DNA from 2 places in the uncultured Stenotrophomonas sp. genome. Region 2 is predicted to be linked to the other one. Evidence: riboswitches for the same ligand, from Rfam matches in the RefSeq annotation. Region 2 holds a riboswitch; the other holds the start of a gene.

Region 1 (10,216 bases), on a different contig from region 2:
TGGAGGCGAAGTAAAGGAGGAGGTGTCGGCCTCCGGCCGACGCCGGGGGACATTCGCCGGAAAGGGTATGGGGGCCCGGCACTCGATTCACCGGCAGCCGCTTTTGCTGGGAGCGCGCGCAGTATGGCGCAGCCACGCAGGGCGTTGCTCTACGCCTTGGGTTTGAGGGAAGCCGCGAGATCTGTCTTGAACTGCTCGAAATCCTTGCCCTCGGCCTTGGCTTCGGCGTGGGCGGCGTCTTTCAACGCGTCCGAATACACCAGCCGCACCGGCGTGCCCTGGCGCTCGTGCAGTTCAGCAGCCTGCATGATCAGCGCCAGCACGCGGGCGGCGCTGGGGGTCTGCCCGGCAATGCGGCCGTCCATGCCCAGCACCCATTCGCCGTCACGACGGACCACGCCGGCCAGCAGCGTACGCTGCTGGTCGCGGAGCTCGGCATGCGGCTCGACCGGCGAGGCGTGGGCCTTTTCGCGGTTCGCCTCTTCGATTTCGCGGCGCCGGCGCAGGTCACGGCGCAGTTTGGAGGTGGTCGACATCAGGGGGACTTCCGGACTGCATCAAGGGTGACAGGATACCGCACGGGGCTCAGGCCCCGCCCGCCGCCGCATCGCGCCTGCGCTCGCAGCGGCGCTCCCAGAACCAGAACGCCGCGCCGACCGCGAAGAACCCGGCATAGCCCAGCGCCAGGTGCAACGGCGTGCTGCTGAGCAGCGGCGAGACCGCGCCCGCCACGACGGTGTTGATCATCAGCTGGATGAACATCTGCATCGACGAGGCCAGGCCGCGCTGGTGCGGGTACATGTCCAGCACCGCCAGCGCCAGGATCGGGAAGATCAGCGACATGCCCACGCCGCCGAGGAAGATCGGCAGCACCGCCCACGGCAACGCGATCTGCGCCACCCCCAGCACATAGGCCAGGTTGACCAGCGCCGACACCGCGCACAGGCTGAAGCCGATCGCCACCTGCCGCTGCGCCGTGATCCGCCCGGCCATCCGCCCGGACAGGAACGAGCCCATCGTCATGCCGCCGATGGTGGGAATGAACAGCCAGGCAAAGCCGCCCTCGCCCAGCTTCAGGTGCTGCATCACGAACACCGGGGCCGAGGCGATGTACAGGAAGATGCCGGAGAAATTGAAGGCGCCGGCCGCGGCCAGGCGCAGCAGGCGTGGGTTGCTGCCCATCTGCAGGTAGCTGCGCAGCAGCGCGCCTGCCGACAGCGGCGTGCGCGCTTCCACCGGATGGGTTTCGGGCAGCCACTTGCCGGTAGCCACCAGCAGCACCAGCGCGAACAGCACCAGGAACCAGAAGATCAACGGCCAGTCGCCGCCACCGAGCAGGATCCAGCCACCGATGATCGGCGCGATCGCCGGGGCGATGCCGAAGATCATCGACACCTGGCTCATCAGGCGCTGCGCGTCGGCGCCGTGGTACAGATCACGGATCACCGCACGGCCGACGATCACCCCCACGCCGGCGGTCACGCCCTGCAGCGCGCGGAACACCAGCAGCGTGGTCAGGTCGCGCGACAGGGCGCAGCCGATCGACGCGGCGATGAACAGCACCAGCCCGCCCAGGATCACCCGGCGGCGTCCGAACGCATCCGACAGCGGGCCGTGCGCCAGGCTCATCAGGCCGTAGAACAGCAGGTACACACTGACCGTCTGCTGCACGGCGACCTGGTCGACCTGCATGCGCTCGCCCAACAGCAGGAAGGCCGGGAAGATGGTGTCGATCGAGAACGGGCCGAACATGGCCAGGCCGGCAAGCAGCAGGGCCAGGCGGCGGTTCGAAGGGGCAGCGGGTGTCATCGGAAGTTCCGTCAGCGACCGTGCTTGAACGCACGGAAGGCGCCGGCCCGGACCGGGTGGCGCCTGATGAATACGAGGATCCGCTCATCATAGGCGGTTGTACCCGCCAGTTCCATGCCGAAACCGACATCCGGGTACGGAACGGTGAGCGCGTTCATCTCCCGGAAGGCCGCTGCGGGCCGGGGCGCTGGGATATAATTGGCGGGCTACATGGTGGGAGAAGTGGAGCTTGGTTTCCAGGCATCCGCTGCCGAAGGCGCAACGCCCGTAATCGCTCAGGCCCGATACCACCCGCACCAAAACTCTGGAGAGACCGGCCGGTGCCGGCGCCGAAGGGGCACGAAGCACGCAGCCGCGCGCTTCCAAACTCTCAGGCAAAAGGACAGAGGGGCACCCAGGAAGACCGCAGGGTCCGGTGGATCGTTGTCGCCCACGACACGCCCCGTCCGCGCTTCCGAACGTGCGTGCCCACTCTTTTGGATGCCAGCCATGTCCCAGAACACCCCTTCCCTGCGCGAGCTTGAACACAGCCACGCGTTCGTCGAACGCCACATCGGCCCCAACGACGCCGAAATCGCGCAGATGCTCGAGGTGGTCGGCCACGCCTCGCTGGACGCGTTGACCGACGCCATCGTGCCGGCCTCGATCAAGTCGCCGGCGCCGTTGGCGCTGCCCGTGTCGATGACCGAGGTGGACGCGCTGGCGAAGATCCGCGCCATTGCCGACAAGAACCAGGTGTTCCGCACCTTCATCGGCCAGGGCTACTACGGCACGCTGACCCCGAACGTGATCCTGCGCAACGTGCTGGAAAACCCGGCCTGGTACACCGCCTACACCCCGTACCAGGCGGAAATCTCGCAGGGCCGCATGGAAGCGCTGATCAACTTCCAGACCCTGTGCGCCGACCTCACCGGCATGGAGATCGCCAACGCCTCGCTGCTGGACGAAGCCACCGCGGCGGCTGAAGCGATGACCCTGGCCAAGCGTTCCGCCAAGTCGAAGTCGGACACCTTCTTCGTGCACGACGCCGTGCACCCGCAGACGCTGGAACTGCTGCGCACCCGCGCCGAGCCGATGGGCATCGTGCTGCGCGTGGGCACGCCCGCCGAAGCGCTGGAAGCGGACAGCTACGGCGTGCTGCTGCAGTACCCGGACACCTTCGGCCATATCGGCGACTACCAGGCGCTGGCCGATGCCGTGCACGCCCGCGGCGGCCTGGTGGCCGTGGCCACCGACCTGCTGGCCCTGACCCTGATCGCCGCGCCGGGCGAATGGGGCGCCGACATCGTGGTCGGCAACTCGCAGCGCTTCGGCGTGCCGTTCGGCTTCGGCGGCCCGCACGCCGCGTTCATGGCCTGCCGCGATGCCTACAAGCGCTCGATGCCCGGCCGCCTGATCGGTGTGTCGGTCGACGCCCAGGGCAATGCCGCCTACCGCCTGACCCTGCAGACCCGCGAGCAGCACATCCGCCGCGAGAAGGCGACGTCCAACATCTGCACCGCACAGGTGCTGCTGGCGGTGATGGCCTCGATGTATGCCGTGTACCACGGCCCGGAAGGCCTGACCCGCATCGCCCGCCGCACCCACCGCCTGGCCGCGATCCTGGCTGCTGCCCTGCGCGGCGCCGGCGTCAATGTCGGCGAGCACTTCTTCGACACCCTGCACGTCAAGGCGATCGACGCCAACGCGATCCACGCCAAGGCCGCCGCCGCGCGCATCAACCTGCGTGCGATCGACAGCGAAGCGGTCGGCATCAGCCTGGACGAAACCACCACACGCGCCGACATCGTCGCGCTGGGCCAGCTGTTCGGCGTGAGCGTCGACGTGGACGCGCTGGACGCGGCCACCGCCGATGCGCTGCCGCCCGCCCAGGTGCGCACCAGCGCCTTCCTGACCCACCCGGTGTTCAACACCCACCACAGCGAACACGAACTGCTGCGCTACCTGCGTTCGCTGGCGGACAAGGACCTGGCCATGGATCGCACCATGATCCCGCTGGGCAGCTGCACCATGAAGCTCAACGCCACCGCCGAGATGATCCCGGTGACCTGGCCGGAGTTCGCCAACATCCATCCGCTGGCCCCGGCCGACCAGGCTACCGGCTACAAGGAACTGATCGACGGGCTGGAAGCGATGCTGGTGGAATGCACCGGCTACGATGCGGTGAGCCTGCAGCCGAACTCCGGCGCGCAGGGCGAATACGCCGGCCTGCTGGCGATCCGTGCCTACCACCGCTCGCGCGGCGAAGGCCACCGCGACGTCTGCCTGATCCCGGATTCGGCGCATGGCACCAACCCGGCGTCGGCGCAGATGTGCGGCATGAAGGTGGTGGTGACCAAGACCGACGCCAACGGCAATGTCGACGTCGAAGACATCCGCGTCAACGCCGAGAAGTACGGCGACCGCCTGGCCGCGCTGATGATCACCTACCCCTCCACGCACGGCGTGTTCGAGGAAGAAGTGGTCGAGATCTGCGAGATCATCCACAAGCACGGCGGCCAGGTGTACACCGACGGCGCCAACATGAACGCCCTGGTCGGCGTGGCCAAGCCCGGCAAGTGGGGCTCGGACGTGTCGCACCTGAACCTGCACAAGACCTTCTGCATCCCGCACGGCGGCGGTGGCCCGGGCGTGGGCCCGTGTGCGGTCAAGTCGCACCTCGCCCCGTTCCTGCCCAAGGTGCTGGGCGGCGAAGGCGATGTAGGCATGGTCAGCGCGGCCAGCTTCGGCAGCGCCTCGATCCTGCCGATCAGCTGGATGTACATCACCCTGATGGGCACCGAAGGCCTGCGCAAGGCGACCCAGGTCGCGCTGCTCAACGCCAACTACATCGCCAAGCGCCTGGCCCCGCACTTCAGGACGCTGTACACGGGCCGCAACGGGCTGGTGGCGCACGAGTGCATCCTGGACGTGCGTCCGCTGGAGAAGACCTCCGGCGTGGTCGCCGAAGACGTGGCCAAGCGCCTGATCGACTTCGGTTTCCATGCGCCGACCCTGAGCTTCCCGGTCGCCGGCACGCTGATGGTGGAGCCGACCGAAAGCGAATCGCTGCACGAGCTGGACCGCTTCATCAACGCGATGATCCAGATCCGCGAGGAAATCGCCGCGATCGAAGACGGCCGCCTGGACCGTGAAGACAACCCGCTGAAGCACGCCCCGCACACCGCCACCGCGGTGTCGGCCAGCGAGTGGTCGCACGCCTACCCGCGCGAGCTGGCTGCCTTCCCGCTGGCCAGCCTGCGCCAGCAGAAGTACTGGCCGCCGGTGGCACGCGTGGACAACGTCTACGGCGACAAGAACGTGATGTGCGCCTGCATCCCGGTCGACGCGTACAAGGAAGACGAGGGCGTGGAGGTCTGATCCTCCCGCCTGGTTGAAACGAGAACGGCCCGCGAAAGCGGGCCGTCTTCGTTTCGTGTGATGGCATTCTGGAAGCGGCATCAGCACGTCGCAGCTAACCTGCTCGCCCTCATCTGGAATGAAGCGTGGAGCACTGATGGTTCCGAAGCACCTTTCTTCCCCCTGCGTTGGCTGGACCATTCCGCCGCAGGCAATCCGCATTGAACGGCCGCACGGATCACCGACGGTACCGGCGAGACAGCACCCGGCCACGATCTACAACGCGTCGTACGGGTCACCCGCGATCACCGTGGACGCCGCATACCTCGAGCGGCTCGTCGGTGATGCTCCCTTGTTCAGGACCCCGTCCCAGTCAAGCGACCAGATCGCGAACAGACCGCTGCGCGACCTGGACCAAGGCGTTTACGCGCGCTTTGCCAGCAATCATCTGGACGGTCGTTACTGACGGCGAAGGTCAAGCGATTTGACGCATTGCGTCGCGGCGGCAAATGCGAAAGGCCCGATGCGGGCCGTCATTTTTTTTGATCGTGGGTCGGCCGCGCCACGTGTGTCGACTGCAATGGGTCCATGCACCGCGTTGTCACTGCTGCGGAAGCTTGAGCCGCGCTGTGCGCGGTTGACACGCATGGCGTGTCACTACGCACCGTCCCGTGCGCAGGACGGGCCCCGGTAGGGTCGCATCCGATCGACCGCCGATGAACCTGCTACACCCGGTAAGGCACGGACCCGGAACGAAGGCGTCTCTCCGGCGAAGGTCAGTTGCGGCGCACGCGGCGGGTGACTTCGCTGGTGATCGCGATCACCGCGGTCAGCGCGGCCATCGACAGGAACTCCACCCGGGTATGCGCTTCGGAGAGCAGCAGGCCAAAGATCAGCGCCAGCACGCCCAGGCCGAGCAGGGTCAGGTACGGGTAGCCGGTCATGCGGAACGGCAGCCGGGTGCCATCGCGGTTGGCGCGGCGGCGCAGGATCAGCTGCGACAGCAGCGAAATCGTCCACACCAGCAGGCAGGTCGAGCCGACGATGTTCAACAGCACCGGCAGCACCTTGCCTGGGAACAGCAGCTCCATCACCGTTGCCGCGAACCCGAACAGCACGCTGGCCAGCACGGCGATGATCGGCACCTGCCGCGGGTCGGTCCAGCCCAGCACCGCCGGTGCCTCCTGGCGACGCGCCAGCGAGTACATCATGCGCGACGCGCCATACAGGTTGGCGTTGAGCGCCGACAACAGCGCGATCACCGCGATCAGGGTGATGGCAGTCGCGGCGCCGGGAATGTTGGCCACCTGCAGCACCGCCGCGAACGGCGAGGACAGGCTTTCGCTGGTCCACGGCACCACCGCGATGATCACGCTCAGCGAGCCGATGTAGAACACCAGGATGCGCCAGGCCACGGTGCGGATCGCACGGGCGATGCTGCGCTCGGGGTCTTCGGTTTCGGCGGCGGCCACTGCCACGATCTCGGTGCCGCCAAAGGCGAACACCACCACCAGCAGCGCCGCGCCGATCCCGGCCAGGCCCTTCGGTGCGAAGCCGCCGTGGTCGGTGAAGTTGCTCAGGCCCGGCGACTGCGCGTCCGGCAGCCAGCCCATCAGCAGGGCCACGCCGATCAGGATGAAGCCGATGATCGCCGCCACCTTGATGATGGCGAACCAGAATTCAAACTCACCGAAGTTCTTCACCCCGAGCAGATTGATGGCGGTGAAGAACAGCATGAAGGCCAATGCCGCCATCGGCACCGGGATGACCGGCCACACCGTGGCCAGCAGCTCGGCCGCGCCGACCGCTTCGGCGGCGATCACGATGACCAGCTGCACCCACCACAACCAGCCGACCGTCGCGCCGGCGGTGGCGCCCATGGCGTCGGCGGCATACACCGAGAACGCACCGCTGGTCGGCTTGGCCGCAGCCATCTCGCCCAGCGCATTCATGACGATGATCACCAGCGCGCCCGCGACCAGGTAGGACAGCAGCACGGCCGGTCCGGCGGCCTGTACGCCCACCCCGGAGCCCAGGAACAGGCCGGCGCCGATCGCGCTGCCCAGTCCCATCATGATCAGCTGGCGGGGCTTGAGCGCGTGGTCCAGGCGGGTGTTGGAGCGGGGTGCGGACGGAGCCGGAGTCTGGGATGCGGGCATCGGAATCGAGTGGCGGGCAACAGGTGCGACACCATACCCTGTCCGGGCTGTCGCAGGCATCCCACCCAGGTCATGCCGGCTCAGGCGTCGACGCGCTCGCCGATCTGGGCGCGATAGGCGCGCGGCGACACGCCGACTTCAGCCTTGAACTTGCGGGTGAACGCGCTCTGGTCGGTGAAGCCGCAGGCCTGGCCGATGCTGGCGATGGTCTCGCTGCCATGCAGCAGGTGCACCGCCATCTGGATCCGCAGGCGGGTCAGTACCTGCTGCGGGGTCATCTGGAACACCTTGCGGAAGGTGCGCTCCAGTTTGGACAGCGAGAAGCCGGTGATGTCCAGCAGGGTCTGCATGCGCACGTTCTCGGCGTAATGCGCGTTCAGGTGCGCCAGCGCCAGCCGCAGCTGCTCGTACTGGGTGCCCAGGCTGTCCTTCTGGCCCAGGTCGCGCGAGATGCCGATCAGGCCACGGATCTGCCCGTCCACCAGCAGCGGCCGCTTGCAGGTCAGGCACCAGCCCGGCTCGCGGTTGGCGAACAGGTGCAGTTCCATCAGGTTCTCGATCACCTTGCCGGCCAGCACCTGGGCATCCTGGGTGGCGTAATCGGCACCCAGGCCGGTCGGGTAGATCTCGGCGGCGGTGCGTCCGATCACCTCCTTGCGCGACTTCAACCCCAACCTGCGCAGCATGGTCTGGTTGATGTGCGTATAGCGCCCGTCGCGGTCCTTCATGAAGAACAGCACGTCGGGAATCGCATCGAACAGGGCTTCGATGTCGGCAGGTTCAACACGCATGGGGTGGCGGAAGAAGGAGGGACACGCCACCAAGGATACCTGCCGCGCGCCCGTCAGGCGCCCCGGCGTGAAGCGCAGGTGCAAGCCGGGCCGCGTTCTCCGACCCACGATTAACACGCGTGACGCCACTGTTGGGGATCGAATCCCCTCGCCAGCCCCGGAGTCGCCTGATGGCCACCAGCAAGCCCCGCACCAAACCCGCCGCCCAACCCGCCGAGGCACGTGGCCAAGGTGACGAACTGCACCAGCGCGCCGGCGGTGGCCATCCCGCGCTGACCACCAACCAGGGCATCCCGGTCGCAGACAACCAGAACTCGCTGCGCGACACCCCGCGCGGGCCGACCCTGCTGGAAGACTTCATCCTGCGCGAGAAGATCACCCACTTCGACCATGAGCGCATCCCCGAGCGCATCGTGCATGCCCGCGGCAGCGCGGCGCATGGCTACTTCGAGCTGACCCGTTCGCTGCAGGAATACACCCGCGCGCGCGTGCTGACCGAAGTCGGCGTGCGCACCCCCGTGTTCACCCGCTTCTCCACGGTCGCCGGTGGCGCCGGCTCGGTGGACACCCCGCGCGACGTGCGCGGCTTCGCGGTGAAGTTCTACACCCCCGAGGGCAACTGGGACCTGGTGGGCAACAACATCCCGGTGTTCTTCATCCAGGACGCGATCAAATTCCCCGACCTGATCCACGCGGTGAAGATGGAGCCGGACCGTGCCTTCCCGCAGGCGGCCAGCGCGCATGACACGTTCTGGGACTTCGTGTCGCTGATGCCCGAATCCATGCACATGATCATGTGGGCGATGAGCGACCGCACCATCCCGCGCTCGCTGCGCACCATCGAAGGCTTCGGCATCCACAGCTTCCGCCTGCTCAATGAACAGGGCGAGTCGACCTTCGTGAAGTTCCATTGGCGCCCGAAACTGGGCCTGCAGTCCACGGTGTGGGATGAAGCGTTGAAGCTGCAGGGGGCCGACAACGACTTCCACCGCCGCGACCTGTTCGAGGCGATCACCGGCGGCGACTTCCCCGAGTGGGAATTGGCCGTGCAGCTGTTCACCGAGGAACAGGCCGAGGCCTTCCCGTTCGACCACCTGGACTCGACCAAGATCATTCCCGAATCGCTGGTGCCCCTGACCGTCATCGGGCGCATGGTGCTGGACCGCTGGCCGGACAACTTCTTCGCCGAAACCGAGCAGGTCGCCTACTGCCCGGCCAACGTGCCGCCGGGCATCGACTTCAGCAACGATCCCCTGCTGCAGGGCCGCCTGTTCTCCTACCTGGACACCCAGCTCAGCCGCCTGGGGGGCCCGAACTTCCACCAGATCCCGGTCAACGCGCCGAAGTGCCCGTTCGCCAACCACCAGCGCGACGGCCACATGCAGATGGCCATTCCCAAGGGCCGCGTCGCCTACGACCCCAGTTCGCTGCAGGGCGACAGCCCGCGCGAGACCGCCAACGGCTTCCCCAGCCACGCCACCCCGGCCGACGACGGCCGCAAGGGCCGCGTGCGTGCGGAGAGCTTTGCCGACCACTACAGCCAGGCGCGCATGTTCTTCCGCAGCCTGGAAGCGCCGGAGCAGGCGCACCTGGCCTCGGCACTGGTGTTTGAACTGTCCAAGGTGGAAACGGTGGCCGTGCGCGAGCGCACCGTGAGCCACCTGCGCAACATCGACGAGTCGTTGGCCAAGCGCGTGGCCGACGGTCTGGCGATGCCCGCCCTGCCCGACCCCGCCCCCACCGCCACGCCCGCCCAGGACATGCCCAAGGCACCGGAAGTGCGCGTGATCGGCCGCACCAAGGACCTGCTCAAGGGCCGCTGCGTCGGCATCCTGTTCGACGAGGGTTCGGATGCGGGGATGATCGCCAACCTGCGCAAGGCGGCCGAAAAGGCCGGCGCCAAGGTCAAGCTGGTTGCCCCGAAGGTGGGTGGCGGGAAGCTGAGCGACGGCAGGCTGCAGCCGGCGGACGGCCAGCTCGCCGGCACCCCGTCGGTGGTGTTCGACGCAGTGGCCATCGTGCTCAGTGCCGACGCCGCCAAGCGCCTGTCGAAGGAATCGGCGGCGATCGATTTCGCGGCCGATGCGTGGGCGCATCTGAAGGCCATCGCGGCCGATG
Region 2 (10,216 bases):
CGGTGAAGACGCCCGTTCGCGCATGGTGCGCGGCGTCAACGTTCTCGCCAATGCCGTCAAGGCCACCCTGGGCCCGAAGGGCCGCAATGTCGTGCTCGAGAAGAGCTTCGGCGCCCCGACCATCACCAAGGACGGCGTGTCCGTCGCCAAGGAAATCGAACTGTCCGACAAGTTCGAGAACATGGGCGCGCAGATGGTGAAGGAAGTCGCCTCGCGTACCAACGACGACGCCGGCGACGGCACCACCACCGCCACCGTGCTGGCCCAGGCCCTGATCCGCGAAGGCGCCAAGGCCGTCGCCGCCGGCATGAACCCGATGGACCTCAAGCGCGGTATCGACAAGGCCGTCGTGGCCGCCGTCGCCGAGCTGAAGAACATCTCCAAGCCCACCGCTGACGACAAGGCCATTGCCCAGGTCGGCACGATCTCGGCCAACTCGGACGAGTCGATCGGCAACATCATCGCCGAAGCGATGAAGGAAGTCGGCAAGGAAGGCGTGATCACCGTTGAAGAAGGCTCGGGCCTGGAAAACGAGCTGGACGTGGTCAAGGGCATGCAGTTCGACCGCGGCTACCTGTCCCCGTACTTCATCAACAACCAGCAGTCGCAGACCGCCGACCTGGATGACCCGTACATCCTCCTGCACGACAAGAAGATCTCCAACGTGCGCGACCTGCTGCCGGTGCTGGAAGGCGTCGCCAAGGCCGGCAAGCCGCTGCTGATCGTGGCCGAGGAAGTCGAAGGCGAAGCGCTTGCCACCCTGGTGGTCAACACCATCCGTGGCATCGTCAAGGTCGTGGCCGTCAAGGCCCCGGGCTTCGGCGACCGTCGCAAGGCGATGCTGGAAGACATGGCCGTGCTGACCGGTGGCACCGTGATCTCCGAAGAGATCGGTCTGTCGCTGGAGAAGGCCACCATCAACGACCTGGGCCGCGCCAAGAAGGTGCAGGTTTCCAAGGAAAACACCACGATCATCGACGGCCTGGGCGACAAGGCAGCCGTGGAATCGCGCGTGGCCCGCATCAAGACCCAGATCGAAGACACCTCGTCCGACTACGACCGTGAAAAGCTGCAGGAACGCGTGGCCAAGCTGGCCGGCGGTGTGGCCGTGATCAAGGTCGGTGCCTCGACCGAAATCGAAATGAAGGAAAAGAAGGACCGCGTCGACGACGCCCTGCACGCTACCCGTGCAGCGGTCGAAGAAGGCGTGGTGCCGGGCGGCGGCGTTGCCCTGGTCCGTGCGGTCACCGCGCTGGCTGGCCTGAAGGGCGCCAACGAAGACCAGAACCACGGCATCCAGATCGCCCTGCGCGCGATGGAAGCGCCGCTGCGTGAAATCGTCGCCAATGCCGGCGAAGAGCCGTCCGTGATCGTGAACAAGGTCAAGGAAGGCACCGGCAGCTACGGCTACAACGCCGCCAACGGCGAGTTCGGCGACATGCTCGAGTTCGGCATCCTGGACCCGACCAAGGTGACCCGTTCGGCCCTGCAGAATGCGGCGTCCATCGCCGGCCTGATGATCACCACCGAAGCGATGGTGGCTGAAGCGCCGAAGAAGGACGAGCCGGCCATGGGCGGCGGCGGCATGGGCGGCATGGGTGGCATGGGCGGCATGGACTTCTAAGGTCCCCGCACACGCGACATCCTGTCGTGCTGTACATGAAGACCCCGCCGCAAGGCGGGGTTTTCTTTTGTCCGCTTGACGCCGCTACCGGACGAAGGTCTTGTTGCCGTATTCCCAGGTCCACGGCGCGCCGGTGTCGCCGAGCACGAAGCGCACCAGTGCCGGGAACGCCGCTTCCGCACGTACGTCGTTGCCCAGGATCACCACGCAGCGCTGGCCGCGTTCCACGCAGACCAGGGTGTTGCCCACCGCATCGTCGTGCCCGCCCTTGTAGAACGCGTGGCCCTGCGGCCCATCGAAGACCACCACTCCCAGGCCCGCGGCCAGGTCCGCGCGACGCCGCGACGGTGGCAGTTCATCCTGCAGCGTAGGGAACTGCGAGGCTGTGGTGATCGGCCACTGCGCGCGCACCAGCTCACGTCGCGATGCAGGCGAAAGGCCTTCACCGCTCACCAGCGCGGCGGCAAGCCGCGCGATATCGGTGATGGTGGTGTCCATCGAACCCGCCGCCCGCACACGGCTGCGTTCGTCATGCGGTTCGGTGCTGCCGTCCTGGGTCCAGCCGTCGGCGAGGTTGCCGGCGAAGTCCGCGCGCCAGGTCATGCTGGTACGGGTCATGCCGAGGCGATCAAACACCCGCCGCTGCATTTCCCTGCCCACGTCCAGGCCTACGCCTTGTTCGAGCACGAACTGAAGCAGGATCAGCCCTTCCCCGGAATACGCATATCGCGTGCCCGGGTCGAAATGCAGCCGCAGTTTTCCCTCCGGTTCAAGAAAGGCGAAGTTGGAGAAGCCGCTGCGATGGCTGAGCAGCATGCGTGGGGTGATCTGCTGCCAGCGCGGGTCGTCCTTCAGGTCGGGCCAGGGCGCGTAGCGCTTGTCGGCCGGATAATCCGGCAGTGGACGGTCCAGGTAGGCAGCGATGGGGCGATCCAGGTCCACGATGCCGTCGTCCACCAGCTGCAGCACCATGTAGGCAAACGCCGCCTTGGTCAGCGACGCGGCGTACATGATGGTGTCTGGCTGCAGCGGCTCGCCGGCCGCATTGCGTTTGCCGGCCACGTGCACCTGCGCGACCTTGCCGTCATCAATCACGGCCAACGCCAGCCCCTGGGCGTGGGTTGCCCGCATCAGACGCTGCATCTGCGCATCCACCTCGGGCGGGGACGGCAGCGCGTGGGGTGGGGCGGCGGCCAGCGCAGCGGACGCGGGCATCAACAGGGAGAACATCAGGACGAACGGGCGCATGCACGGCACTCCTCCGGGTCTCAGCCCCAATCGTACCGTCGGGCCTGCAGCCCTGAACACTGCACCCCAGTTGCGAATGAAACATTTGGCACTCCCAGACCCCTGTGCTATCAATAGTCCCCAATGAACGCACGCCACGCCAATTCCTACTTTTGGTATTACTTTCCGAAGCCACCGGCGGAGGAAGGCATGCGCTCACCCTGAAGAAACCTTCAGACGCATTCCCGAAAGCCGCCAGCGCACCTGGCGGCTTTTTTGTTGCCGCCGCGCTGGGGACCCCCATCTCAAAGGAGATTTCCCCCATGCCCCCCCACACCGACGACCTGCGCATCCGCAAGATCGAACCGTTGACCCCGCCAGCGCAGCTGTTGGCGATGCTGCCCTGCGACGATGAAGCGTCCGCCACGGTCACCGCCTCGCGTGCAGCACTGCACGAGATCCTGCATGGTCGCGACGACCGCCTGGCGGTGGTGATCGGGCCGTGCTCGATCCATGACCCGGTGGCCGCGATCGAATACGCGCAGCGCCTGAAACCGCTGCGCGACGCTTACGCCGGCGAGCTTGAGATCATCATGCGCGTCTACTTCGAAAAGCCGCGCACCACGGTGGGCTGGAAGGGGCTGATCAACGACCCGGACCTGGACGGCAGCTTCCAGATCAACAAGGGCCTGCGCATCGCCCGCGGCCTGCTGCGCGACATCAACAAGCTTGGCCTGCCGGCCGGCGTGGAGTTCCTGGACGTGATCTCGCCGCAGTACATCGCGGACCTCGTCGCCTGGGGCGCGATTGGTGCGCGCACCACCGAAAGCCAGGTGCACCGCGAGCTGGCATCCGGGCTGTCGTGCCCGGTCGGGTTCAAGAACGGCACCGACGGCAACATCAAGATCGCCGCCGATGCGGTGGGCGCGGCGTCCAACCCGCACCACTTCCTGTCGGTGACCAAGCAGGGCGACACGGCGATCGTCGCCACCGCCGGCAACCCGGACTGCCACGTCATCCTGCGCGGAGGCAAGGTACCCAACTTCGACGCGCCCAGCGTGGATGCGGCCAGCCAGACCCTGGCCAAGGCGAAACTGCCCGCGCGGTTGATGATCGACGCCAGCCACGCCAACAGCAGCAAGAACCCCGAAAACCAGCCCCTGGTGATCGCCGACATCAACGCGCAGCTGGTGGCGGGTGAAGAGCGGATCGTGGGGGTGATGGTGGAAAGCCACCTCGTTGCCGGCCGCCAGGACCTGGTGGAAGGCCAGCCGCTGGTCTACGGGCAGAGCATCACCGATGGCTGCATCGGCTGGGACAGTTCGCTCGCCGTGCTCGAGTCGCTGGCCGAGGCGGTGCGTGCGCGGCGCGCGCGTCGTGTGGCGGAACCAGCCTGAGGCGCGGGGCCGGCCGCACGCCGGCCCAGCGACAGGCACTGTCTAAGGTATTCTCGAACTTATTCAAAGAAATCAATTGGATACCTTGACTGTCGCGCGCCAGACTTCACTCCTTCCTTGAATCCGGCCGGATTGTATGTACAATGTATGCACAAGCCACTACTGTGCGAGTGCTTCCCATGGGAACCGCCAGCAAAGTCATCAATTTCAGAGCGCCGGCCGACAAGCAGGCCCTGATCGATCGCGCCGTGGAGATCAGCGGGGTCAACCGCACTGAATTCATCCTCGATGCGGCATGCGACAAGGCCCGCGAAGTGCTGGCGGACCAGACCCGGTTCGCGCTGGACGCAGAGCAGTTGCAGCGCTTCAACGCGCTGCTGGATTCACCGCTGGAAGAAAACGCAGCGCTGCGCCGCCTGTTGAGCACGCCCGCACCCTGGGAGCGGTAAGTCCTTGCGTCTTTCCGCGCCCGTTCCCCTGCACGCCGGTCTGTCGGTCGATGACTTCCGCTGCAGCGCGCCGGCCCTGGAAAAATGGTTGCGTGAGCGCGCGCATGCCAACCAGGCATCCGGCGCATCACGATGCTTCGTCGCCTGCGACGAGCACCATCGCGTGATCGGCTACTACGCGCTGTCAGCCGGTTCGATGTCGCATGACGCGGCCCCCGGCCGACTTCGCCGCAACATGCCCGATCCCATCCCGGTCATCGTCCTGGGGCGTCTGGCGGTGCATGCGGACTGGACGGCACAAGGCATCGGCGAGGGATTGCTGAAGGACGCGGTGCTGCGCGCCTTGCAGGCGTGCGACCAGGTCGGGGCGCGTGCATTGCTGTGCCACGCCATCGACGCATCGGCGAGGACGTTCTACCTGAAACATGGGTTCGTCGTTTCGCCTGCCCATCCCATGACGGTGATGCTGCCCCTGTCGATGGGCAGTTGAGCCTGCGGCGGTGCCTCAATGCACCTCGTCGCGATACACGAACTTCGGCATCTCCCACTTGAAGTGGATCGCCAGCAGACGGAACGCGAAGCCACCACCGAGACACCACAGCGTGGCCGCGTTGAGCGACATGCCCAGTTCGAGCAGGCCCAGCCACGCCGCGCCGGTGAGGAGGGTGATCACCGCATAGAGTTCCTTCTGGAAGATCAGCGGCACTTCGTTGCACAGCACGTCACGCAGGACGCCGCCGAACGCACCGGTGAGCATGCCGGCGATCAGCACGATCGGCACCGAATGCCCACCGTCGCGCGCTACCGCACAGCCGATCAGGGTGAAGCAGATCAGGCCCAGGCCATCGAGCACCAGGAAGGTACGGCGGAAATGGTGCATCCAACGCGCCACCCACGTAGCGATCAGCGCCGCGCAGATGGTGAAGCCCAGGTACTCGGGGTGCTTCACCCAGCCCAGCGGGTAGTGGCCCAGCACGATGTCGCGCAGCGAGCCGCCGCCCAGCGCGGTCACGCAGGCGATGATGACCACGCCGAACAGGTCCATGCGCCGCCGCCCGGCGGACAGGGCGCCGGTCATGGCTTCGGCGGAAATGGCGATCAGGTAGATGATGGACAGCAGCATGCGGCAGCTCCGGGTGGGGCAGGCTGGGACGGAAACGCGCACGCACCGCGGCAGCGCCGCAGCACTGTCGTGGGGTGGGAATCCGTTGCCGCTCCCGCTGTCCTTTTGCCTGAGAGTTCGGTGGCCAGGCCACGTGCCCCTTCGGCGGGTCATTGAAGACCTCTCTCCAGATCGGCGTGTTGGATGCATGGTTGGTGGGCTATCGGACCACCGGCCTGAGCGATTATGGGAGCCTGCGCCTTCGGCGGGCGCCAGCGCGGCGCCTCTCTCCTGCATCCGGGGCCGATTCTAGCAGCCGCCAGCACCGACCCGGTGGATAATGCCGGTATGCCCGCTGAACCCACCCCCTGGTTTGTATACCTGCTCGAATGCCGCAACGGCAGCTATTACGCCGGCATAAGCAATGACGTGGAGGCCCGTTTCCAGGCCCATCTGTGCGGCAAGGGCGCGCGCTACACCCGCGCCAACCCGCCGGTGAAACTGTTGGCCATGCGCGCTTATCCCGACCGCTCGGCAGCCTCCAGGGCCGAATGCGAGCTCAAACGCCAGCCGCGCGCACGCAAGCTGGCCTGGCTGCAGCAACCCCTCCCATGACCGACATCGACCGGGCCAAGGCGCGCGCAATGATCGGCAAGACGGTCCTCGCCGGCATCACTTACCTCGACGTCGACGGAAACGCACTGGAACATCGCCAGATGGCGGGCGACGTACTACGCATCAATGCCGAGGAAGGCGTGGTACTGGCCAGCGCTGTCGACGGCGAGGAACTCTTCCTGCCACCGACACTGGACCACTACGCTGCGGCGGCACCGGGCGACTACACCTTGCGCTCGATCGCGCTGACCATCAGCGACCCGGATTTCCTGTGCACGTGGGACGTTCACCTCGCTCCCGGCAACGATCCCTGATCGGACGGCTTCGGCCGCCGGTCCTCCCGGTCGTCGCCAAAGATGATCCGCGCGCTGCGCTGGTAGCTCCAGTACGCCACCGCCCAGTTGAGCAGCACCACGATGCGGTTGCGGAAGCCGATCAGGAAGAACACGTGCGCGGCCAGCCAGAACCACCAGGCCAGCACGCCCGACAACTGCAGGCGCCCCAAATGCACGATGGCAGCCATGCGCCCGATCGTGGCCAGGTTGCCGAAGTCCTGGTACCTGAAAGGTCCGGGCGCGGGCTTGCCGTCCAGGCGCGCGCGGATGATCGTGGCCACGTGTTTGCCCATCTGCTTGGCGGCCGGGGCCACGCCCGGGACCGGCTTGACGTCGGCCTGGCTGATCGCGGCAAGATCGCCCGCAACGAAGATCTCGGGATGGTCGGCCAGCGTGAGGTCCGACTGCACCGGCACACGTCCAGCGCGGTCCAGCGGTACCTCCAGGGTGCGCGCCAGCGGCGATGCCGCCACGCCCGCTGCCCACACCACGGTGCGTGCCGGAACGAACTGCTCTCCCAGCTGGAAACCCTCGCTGTCGATGTCGCTCACCGCCGTGCCGGTCAGCACCTCGACACCCAGCTTCTCCAACTGTCGCCGCGCCTTCAACGACAGCACTTCGGGGAAGCTGGACAACACCCGCGGACCTGCCTCCACCAGCCGCACCTTGGCGCTGGCCGGATCGATGTGCCGGAACTCGTTGCGCAGTGTGTGCCGCGCGATCTCGGCCAGCGTCCCGGCCAGTTCCACGCCGGTGGGGCCGCCACCGACCACCGCGAAGCTGAGCCAGGCCGCCTTGCGCGCCGGATCCGGTTCGGCCTCGGCGCGCTCGAACGCCAGCAGCAGCTTGCGGCGCAGTGCGATGGCGTCATCGAGGGTCTTCAGGCCGGGCGCGTCGGCGGCCCATTCGTCGTGCCCGAAATAGGCATGGGTGGCGCCGGTGCACAGCATCAGCATGTCGTAGCCGAGCTGGCTGCCGTCGGCCAGGGTGATCTGGCGACGTGCCTTGTCGATGGACATCACCTCGCCCAACCGCACTTCGACGTTGCGCTGGTCGCCAAGGATGTGGCGCAGCGGTGCGGCGATATCGGGTGCGGACAGGCCGGCGGTGGCCACCTGGTACAGCAGCGGCTGGAACAGATGGTGGTTGCGACGGTCCACCAGGGTGATGCGCAGGCGCGCGCCGGCGAGCGCGCGGGTGGCCCAGAGGCCGGCGAAACCACCACCGATGACGACCAGGTGGGGCAGGGGATCGCGGGTCATGCACGGACTCCTTGGCAAGCGACGACGGGCATCGTCGCACGTACCGCAGCATGCGCACGTGTACGCCGGCGGCGGGGTTCAGCAGCGGTCTCACCTGCCGTGCCGATCGGCGTATCGTAGCGGCGCACTTCAATGATCAGGAAACCAACATGCTGAAGATCTGGGGCCGGCAAAATTCCAGCAACGTGCGCAAGGTGTTGTGGTGCGCCGAGGAAATCGGCCTGGCGTACGCGTCCATCGAGGTCGGCGGGCCGTTCGGTGGTACGCAGTCGGCCGAATACGTGGCGATGAATCCCAACGGCCTGGTGCCGGTGATCGAAGACCAGGGCCTGCCGCTGTGGGAGTCCAACACCATCGTGCGTTACCTCTGCGCGCGTTACGCGCTGGGCACGCTGTACCCGGAAGACGCGATGGCGCGTGCCCAGGCCGAGAAGTGGATGGACTGGAGCACCTCGCGGATGGCGCCGCTGTACAGCGAGTTGATCTGGGGCATCATGCGAACCGCTCCGGCCAACCGCGACGAAACCCGCATCAACGCCGCCGTGGTGCGTGCCGGGGAGCTGCTGGCGATGGCCGATGCCACGCTGGCGCAGCAGCCCTGGTTGTCCGGCGATCGGTTCGCCATGGGCGACATTCCGCTGGGCGCGCTGGTCTACGCGTGGTTCGAGCTGCCGATCCAGCGCCCGTCGCTGCCGCACCTGGAAGCGTGGTACCAGCGCCTGCAGCAGCGCCCGGCATACGCCAAAGCGGTGATGACGCCGTTGACCTGACCGGCCCTCCAGATCTCAATACAGGTCAGTGGGATCGACGTCCAATGACCAGCGCACCTTGCGCGCCTGTGGCAGCGCGTAAACCTGCGGCATGATCTGGTCGAGCAGCGCATGCAGCGGTCGCCTTGACGGCGCCGACAGCAGCAGCTGGGTGCGCTGGTAGCCCGCGCGACGCGGCATCGGCGCCGGCATCGGGCCGAACCGCTCCACCGGGCAGTCGTGCGCAATGAGGTCGCGCACGCCGCTGAGCATGGCGTTGGCATGTTCCACCTGCTGCGCTTCGGCGCGCAGCAGGGCCAGGTGGGCGAAGGGCGGGAAACCTGCCGCTTCGCGTTGCTGCAGTTCGGCGTCGGCGAAGGCGTGGTAACCGCCGTTGACCAGGGTTTCCAGCAACGGGTGGCCGGGGTGGTGGGTCTGCAGCCAGACCTCGCCGGCGTCGGCGGCGCGCCCGGCCCGACCGGCCACCTGGATCAGCTGCTGGGCCAGTTTCTCGCTGGCGCGGAAATCGGCCGAGAACAGTCCTTCGTCGATGCCCACCACCACCACCAGGGTCAGCTTGGGCAGGTCGTGGCCCTTGGCCAGGATCTGGGTGCCGACCAGGATGCCGGGGCGATCGCCCAGAGTGGCCAGCTGGGTTTCGAGTGCATCGCGGCGGTTGGTGGTGCCCCGGTCGATGCGGATCACCGGGTGGTCGGCAAAGGCGTCCACCAGATGTTCTTCCAGCCGTTCGGTGCCGATGCCCTGCGGTTGCAGCGCCAGGCTGCCGCAGTCCGGGCATGCCAGTGGCGCCGGCTGGCGCGCGCCGCAATGGTGGCACTGCAGGCGACGCCCGCCGGCGTGGACCGTCATCGGCGCATCGCAGCGCCTGCACGGTGCGGTCCAGCCGCAGTCGTGGCAGAGCAGCACCGGCGCATAACCGCGGCGATTCTTGAACACCAGCACCTGGTTCCCGGCCTGCAGGTGGTCGGCGATGCCCTGCATCACCTCCGGCGACAGGCCGTCCTTCAGCGGCCGCTTGCGCACATCCAGCACCCGCACGATGGGCGGGCGCGCTTCGCCGGCACGCTGCTTCAGGCGCAGGTGGGTGTAGCGACCGGCCTGGGCGTTGTGCAGCGATTCCAGCGACGGCGTGGCGCTGCCCAGCACCACCGGGATGCCCAGCGCCTTGGCCCGCACCAGGGCGAAATCACGGGCGTGGTAGCGGATGCCGTCCTGCTGCTTGTAGCTGCCGTCGTGCTCTTCATCGACCACGATCAACCCGGCATTGGGCAGCGGAGTGAATACCGCCGAGCGGGTACCGACGATCACCTGGGCCTCGCCGCGGGCGGCCGCTGCCCACACCCGCGCGCGTTCGTTGTCGTTCAATCCCGAATGCAGCACGTGCACGGCAATGCCCAGGCGGCTGCGGAAGCGGGCCAGGGTCTGCGGGGTGAGC

The links. Region 2 has a riboswitch for glycine ahead of RWO33_RS14765 (trimeric intracellular cation channel family protein). Riboswitches for the same ligand answer to the same signal wherever they lie in the genome.
Region 1: another riboswitch for glycine. It lies ahead of gcvP (aminomethyl-transferring glycine dehydrogenase); the one in region 2 lies ahead of RWO33_RS14765 (trimeric intracellular cation channel family protein).

Annotation. Positions count from the first base shown of each region.
Region 1 covers NZ_CAUQPH010000031.1:9-10,224, forward strand. The annotation lists gene RWO33_RS08135 (hypothetical protein) at 150-536, opposite strand; gene RWO33_RS08140 (multidrug effflux MFS transporter) at 586-1,809, opposite strand; gene RWO33_RS08145 (hypothetical protein) at 1,821-1,967, opposite strand; glycine riboswitch at 2,104-2,205, shown strand; gene gcvP (aminomethyl-transferring glycine dehydrogenase) at 2,290-5,169, shown strand; gene RWO33_RS08155 (hypothetical protein) at 5,306-5,614, shown strand; gene RWO33_RS08160 (amino acid permease) at 5,925-7,313, opposite strand; gene RWO33_RS08165 (AraC family transcriptional regulator) at 7,388-8,098, opposite strand; gene RWO33_RS08170 (catalase) at 8,269-10,216, shown strand, end outside.
Region 2 covers NZ_CAUQPH010000096.1:4,124-14,339, forward strand. The annotation lists gene groL (chaperonin GroEL) at 1-1,624, shown strand, start outside; gene RWO33_RS14745 (serine hydrolase domain-containing protein) at 1,709-2,872, opposite strand; gene RWO33_RS14750 (3-deoxy-7-phosphoheptulonate synthase) at 3,175-4,248, shown strand; gene RWO33_RS14755 (DUF1778 domain-containing protein) at 4,428-4,697, shown strand; gene RWO33_RS14760 (GNAT family N-acetyltransferase) at 4,702-5,187, shown strand; gene RWO33_RS14765 (trimeric intracellular cation channel family protein) at 5,203-5,820, opposite strand; glycine riboswitch at 5,910-6,000, opposite strand; glycine riboswitch at 6,021-6,103, opposite strand; gene RWO33_RS14770 (GIY-YIG nuclease family protein) at 6,148-6,414, shown strand; gene RWO33_RS14775 (hypothetical protein) at 6,411-6,728, shown strand; gene RWO33_RS14780 (NAD(P)/FAD-dependent oxidoreductase) at 6,701-8,011, opposite strand; gene RWO33_RS14785 (glutathione S-transferase) at 8,161-8,781, shown strand; partial or broken gene RWO33_RS14790 (primosomal protein N') at 8,797-10,216, opposite strand, start outside.